Regions from separate parts of the Sphingomonas sp. CCH15-F11 genome, predicted to be linked through region 1. Evidence: predicted binding sites of a transcription regulator. Region 1 holds the regulator's gene; the other holds the start of a gene.

Region 1 (3,206 bases):
GCCGCGGCGCTCGCCACCGGGGACGAAGGCGGCATCGCCGACGACGATGCCGAGGCGATGCGGCGGTCGGGCCTGGCGCACCTGCTGTCCGTCAGCGGCCTTCACGTGACCGCGGTGGTGGGCGCGACGATGCTCGTCATGCTCCGCCTGCTCGCGCTCAGCCCGTGGCTCGCGTTGCGCGTGCGCTTGCCGGTCGTGGCGGCGGGCGCGGCGGGGCTGGCGGCAATCGGCTATACCTGGCTGACGGGCGCGGAGGTGCCGACGGTGCGGTCGTGCATCGCCGCCCTGCTGGTGCTCGCCGCCTTGGCGATCGGGCGGGAGGCGATCACGCTGCGGCTGATCGCGGCGGGCGCGACGATCGTGCTCCTCATCTTTCCCGAAACGCTGGTCGGCCCGAGTTTCCAGCTCAGCTTCGCCGCCGTCACCGCGATCGTCGCGTTGCACGAGCATCCGCGCGTCCAGGGCTGGTTCGCGCGGCGCGAGGAGAGCGGCGCGCGCCGGCTGGTCCGTGCGCTCGGCACGACGCTGCTGACCGGGTTGGCCGTAGAGGCGGCGCTGACGCCGATCGCACTGTTCCATTTCCACAAGTCCGGGCTGTACGGCGCGCTCGCCAATATCATCGCCATCCCGATGACGACGTTCGTCATCATGCCGGTCGAGGCGATGGCGTTGATCGCCGACACGATCGGCCTGGGCGCGCCCTTCTGGTGGATCGCGGGCGTCGCGCTCGACCTGTTGCTCGCGATCGCGCACGCCACCGCCAATGCGCCCGGCGCGATCGCGACGCTGCCGTCGATGCCCGCCGGGGCGTTTGCCGCGATGATCGCCGGCGGGTTGTGGCTGATGCTGTGGCGGACGCGGTGGCGACGCTGGGGGGCCGTGCCGCTGTTGATCGGCGCGGTATGGGCGCTGGGGACGCCGCCGCCCGATCTGGTCGTGACCGGCGACGGCCGCCATCTGGCGCTGCGCACGGATGACGGCGGCCTGGCGCTGCTGCGCGCGCGATCGGGCGACTATGTCCGCTCGATCCTGGGTGAGGCGAGCGGCGTCGACGGCGCGGCGGATGCGCTCGATACCCATCCCGCCGCGCGATGCAACCGCGACCTGTGTGTGGTGGAGCATCGCGAAGGCGCACGACGCTGGCGGATCGCCGCGACGCGCAGCAGCTATCTCGTGCCCATCGCCGAAATCGTTCGGCTGTGTCGCGATGTCGACATCATCGTCAGCGAGCGGCGGTTGCCGCGTCGCTGCACGCCGCGCTGGCTGAAGCTGGATCGCGCGACACTGGCGCGAACCGGCGGGGTCGCGATCGCGTTCGGCGCAGGCCGGGTGACGACGGTGCGCCGGCCCGGCGATCGCCATCCCTGGCTCGACCCTGCAACGGTGCAACCGCCACGCGTGACCTCACGCTCTCGGCGTTCTTCCGGTCAGTAGCGACGCAGCAACCCGGCAAGCCGCCCCTGTACGCGCACCTGGTCGGGACGGTAACGTTGCGGATCGTAGCTGCGATTGGCCGGATCGAGCCGGATCATCGCGCCCTCGCGACGGAAATATTTGAGCGTGGCCTCGTTCTCGTCGATCAATGCCACGACGATCTCACCGTCGCGCGCGGTCTCGGTCCGACGCACCAGCGCATAGTCGCCATCGAGGATGCCGGCCTCGACCATCGAATCGCCCGCGACTTCGAGCGCATAATGATCGCCCGCGCCCAGCAACGCGGCGGGCACCGGCAGCATCTGCTGCCCCTCCATCGCCTCGATCGGCACGCCGGCCGCGATCCGGCCGTGGAGGGGAATTTCGATCACGTCGTTGGCGGGGGCTGGCCGCTGCGGTGCCTGGCTCGGCGGGGTACCCGTGGCGGCAGCGCCCTTGCCCTTCTTGGCTTCCGGTCGCTCGGGCATCCGCAGCACTTCGAGCGCGCGGGCGCGATTGGGCAGGCGGCGGATGAAATGGCGTTCCTCCAGCGCACTGATCAGCCGGTGCACGCCCGACTTCGACTTGAGGTCGAGCGCCTCCTTCATCTCCTCGAACGACGGCGACACCCCGGTTTCGGCGAGGCGATCCGAGATGAAACAGATCAGTTCATGCTGCTTGCGCGTGAGCATCGGGGTTCTCCGTCGGAACAGACCCGGAACTTTTAGGAAACGCGGGGAACGCTGTCAAGCACCAGCGGGCGCGAGCGGCAGGATTTCCACCGAGTCGCCGGGCGCAGCGGCCGGAGCGTGGGGCGCGCGCACGATCAGGCAGTCCGCGTCGGCGAGCGCGTGGAGCATCGAGCTGTCCTGTCGCGCCGGCTCGACCACAATGCCGTTGACGCGCATTGCGCGTCGATAGTCCGCGCGTGGGCCGTTGGGAGGCAGGGCCACCCCCAGCATCGCGGTCGTCATCGCCGGGAACGGATCGCGCGCGCCCAGCCGTGCCCGGATCAGCGGCAGGACGAACAGCGTCGCGGTGACGAATGCGGAAACCGGATTGCCGGGCAGGCCGATCGCCACCATCGCGCCGCGCGTGCCGGCCATCAACGGCTTGCCCGGCCGCATCGCGATCCGCCAGAAATCGAGCGTGACACCCGCCGCCGCCAGCGCCGGGCGGACCAGGTCATGGTCGCCGACCGACGCGCCGCCGCTGGTGACGAGCAGGTCGGCGTCGACCGTGCCGAACGCCGCGGTCAGCGCATCGAGATCATCGGGCAGGATGCCGAGGTCGATCAGGTCGACGGGCAGGTTGGCCAGCATCGCGGCAAGCATCACCCCGTTGCTTTCGGGCAGCTGCGCCGGACCGATCGGATCGCCGGGCCGCACCAGTTCATCGCCGGTCGCCGCGATCGCGACGCGCAGCCGGCGATGGACGGGCAGGCTGGCGTGACCCGCGATCGCCGCCAGCGCGATACACGGTGGGGTCAACGGCGCGCCCGCCGCGATCAGCGGCGCGCCCGCGACGAAGTCCAGCCCGCGCGGCCGGATGTTCGCGCCGATCGCGGCCGGACCTTCGCCGCTGAGCTTGAGCCGGTCACGCTCGCGCAGCGCCTCCTCCTGCACCAGCACCGTGTCCGCCCCGGCGGGCACGGGCGCGCCGGTGAAGATCCGCACCGCCTGACCGATGCGGACCTGCCCCGTGAAGGGCGCGCCGGCCGCGCTTTCCCCGACGATCCGGAGCGGTGCCCCCAGATCGGCGAAGCGCAACGCATAACCGTCCATCATCGCCAG
Region 2 (3,206 bases), on a different contig from region 1:
AGCCGGTGACGCCCTGCTGCACCAGATCGACCGCGCCGGTCGCGCGGGCGGCGACGACTGCGACGCCCGCCGCCATCGCTTCGGTCGTCACATTGCCGAAGGTTTCGGTGACGCTGGGCATGAAGAACACGTCCATGCCGGCAACCGCGCGGCCGAGATCGTCGCCCGACTGGAAGCCGGTGAAGATCGCCTCGGGCACCCGTTCGGTGAACCAGCCGCGTGCCGGGCCGTCGCCGATCACCAGCACCTTGTGCGGCACGCCGCGCCGTTTCAGCTCCGCGATCACGTCGGCGAAGATGCCCAGCCCCTTTTCGAGCACCAGCCGCCCGAGAAAGCTGACCGCAACGTCGTCGTCGCCGATGCCGAGCGATCGCCGCCACGCCGGATCGCGGCGGGCGGGATTGAAGCGCGCATGGTCGATGCCGCGCGACCAGATCGAGATCGGCGTCGTCACCCCCCAGCCGCGCAGCACTTCGCCCATGCTGGGGCTGGGCACCAGCACGCGATCGACGCGGTTGTAGAAGCGCTTCGACAGCCCGATCATCAGCGGCTCGAGCATGCCCAGGCGGTAATAGCGCGCATAGGTTTCGAACCGGGTGTGGAGCGAGGCGACCGTCGCGATGCCATTGCGCCGCGCCCAGCTGACCGCGCGGTGGCCGGTGATTTCGGGTGCGGCGACGTGGACGAGGTTGGGAGCAAAGGCGGCAAGGTCGCGCCTGACCCCGCCCGACAGGCCAAGCCCCAGGCGATATTCGTCGCGCCCGAGCGGCAGCGCGAGCGCGGGTACATCGACCAGGTCGCCGGTCGGCTCGAACGCGGGACGTGCGACCGTTGGCGAATAGACGCGCAGGGTGACGCCGGCATCGAGCAGGTGGCGCGCAAGCTTGTTCAGCGCCTGGTTCGCGCCGTCGCGGACATAGTTGTAGTTCCCGCTGAAGATCGCGACGCGGATGTCGGAGGGCTGCATCGGCGAGCGCATAGCCGTCGCCGCGCGGCTTGCCAACGGAACGCGCACAGGCGGTGCGGGTTGTCACGCCGTCAGCACGGGAGCGCGAAGATGGCGAACAGCTTCAAAAAGGGTCAGGCGGTGACGTGGCACTGGGGCAGCGGCACGGCGAAGGGCAAGGTGGCCGAACGCTTCGACCGCCGCGTCCAGCGCACGATCAAGGGCAGCAAGATCGCCAAGAACGGGACGAAGGACAATCCGGCCTATCTGGTCGAGCAGGAAGACGGGGGACGCGCGCTGAAGCGCGGGAGCGAGTTGAGCGCGGGGTGAGGTCTCAAAAAGGGTAATCGCGCGAAGGCGCGAAGGCGCGAAGGAAAGGTATTTTCACGCAGAGACGCGAAGGACGCAGAGCGGTTTCGCCGCGCAGCGGCTGTCCCTCTCCTGCAATCGGGGCGGGACGGGCCAACACGTCAATTCCCCTCCGCGTCCTCTGCGCCTCCGCGTGAAAACAGCTTCTTTGCGCCTTCGCGCCTTCGCGTGAACAAATCCCCGAGCGCCAACGAACCGAACGCCGCTTCGGCTATTCCCTTTTTGTTCCGCGCATCCTACACTCCTCGCATGGCGAAGCCCCGCAAGCGTTATGTCTGTCAGCAATGTGGTTCCGCGACGTCGCAATGGCAGGGCCAGTGCGCGGATTGCGGGGAGTGGAACACGCTGGTCGAGGATGCCGGCGCGGTGGTGACGCCGTTCCAGGCGCGACACAATCTGCAATCGGGCGGGCGGGCGATCCTGATGTCGGGGCTGGACACCGACGTGCCGCTGCCCGAGCGGATGGGCACCGGCATCGCCGAACTCGATCGCGCGCTGGGCGGGGGCTTTGTCGAGGGATCGGCGACCCTGATCGGCGGCGATCCCGGCATCGGCAAGTCGACCCTGCTGCTCCAGGCGGCGGCCAAGCTGGCGCTGGCGGGCAAGCGCGTCGCCTATGTTTCGGGCGAGGAAGCGGCCGACCAGGTGCGGCTGCGCGCACGGCGGCTGGGGCTTGGCAATGCGCCGGTGCAACTGGCGGCGGCGACGTCGGTGCGCGACATCCTGACCACCGTCGGCCAGGGGGCTGCGCCCGACCTGCTCATCATCGATTCGATCCAGACGATGCACAGCGACCTGATCGAAGGCGCGCCGGGCACGGTCAGCCAGGTGCGGGCGAGCGCGGGCGAGCTGATCCGCTTTGCCAAGGAACAGGGCACCGCGGTCGTGCTGGTCGGCCACGTGACCAAGGACGGCAGCATCGCGGGCCCGCGCGTGCTGGAGCATATGGTCGACACGGTGCTGGCGTTCGAAGGCGAGCGCAGCCACCAGTATCGCATCCTGCGCGCGGTCAAGAACCGCTTCGGCGGCACCGACGAGATCGGCGTGTTCGCGATGGACACCGGCGGGCTGGCGGAAGTCGGCAATCCGTCCAGCCTGTTCCTGACCAGCCGCGACGAGAGCGTCACCGGCGCGGTGGTCTTCCCCGCGCTGGAGGGCACGCGGCCGGTGCTGGTCGAGGTGCAGGCGCTGACCGTGCGGCTGGCGAGCGGGGCGACGCCGCGCCGCGCGGTGGTCGGCTGGGACAGCGGACGGCTGGCGATGGTGCTGGCGGTGCTGGAGGCACGCTGCGGCCTCAGTTTCTCGACCGCGGAGGTCTATCTGAACATCGCCGGCGGCTATCGCGTGCAGGACCCCGCCGCCGATCTCGCGGTCGCGGCCGCGCTCGTCTCGGCGCTCGCCGAGCGGCCGGTCGCCGCCGACATGATCGCGTTCGGCGAGATCGCGCTGTCGGGCGAGATCCGCCCGGTCGCGCACGGGGCGCTGCGCATGAAGGAAGCGACCAAATTGGGCTTTGGCCGTGCGCTGGCTCCGGCGAGCCAGCAGCGCGAGGGCACCGGCATCGAGCTGGCGGGGTTTCGCACGCTGCGCCAATTCGTTGACCATATGCTCGGACGCGGCTAGCCGTCGAACGCACGGCGGATCGTCCGCCGTTCCCGCATGACATGGATTTCTGCGCTCGCATGGACCTGACCGCGCTCGACATCATCGTGCTGATCGCAGTCGGGGGCGCGGCGGTGCTGGGCCTGTGGCGCGGCTTCGTCACCGAAGTCCTGTCGCTGATGGCGTGGATCTTCGTGGTGTTTGCGCTCAAGGTCGCGCACGCGCCGCTGACCGAACTGCTGGTCGGCGGGGTCGGCACCGCGTCGGGCGCGGCGGTGCTCGCCTTCGC

What was found. Region 1 encodes LexA, which represses DNA repair genes until DNA is damaged. Its sites were predicted from a motif close to GTTCCNCNCTTGTTCT; they were not measured.
Region 2: radA (DNA repair protein RadA) is a predicted target of LexA. The motif match lies at 1,529-1,544, and genes of this name have one in related genera.

The regions. Positions count from the first base shown of each region.
Region 1 is NZ_LSKG01000180.1:397-3,602, forward strand. Features, by position in the region: partial or broken gene AX709_RS17640 (ComEC/Rec2 family competence protein) at 1-1,434, shown strand, start outside; gene lexA (transcriptional repressor LexA) at 1,428-2,105, opposite strand; gene AX709_RS17650 (molybdopterin molybdotransferase MoeA) at 2,160-3,206, opposite strand, start outside.
Region 2 is NZ_LSKG01000170.1:13,377-16,582, reverse strand. Features, by position in the region: gene AX709_RS16980 (glycosyltransferase family 4 protein) at 1-967, opposite strand, end outside; gene AX709_RS16975 (DUF2945 domain-containing protein) at 1,058-1,276, shown strand; gene radA (DNA repair protein RadA) at 1,565-2,938, shown strand; gene AX709_RS16965 (CvpA family protein) at 2,998-3,206, shown strand, end outside.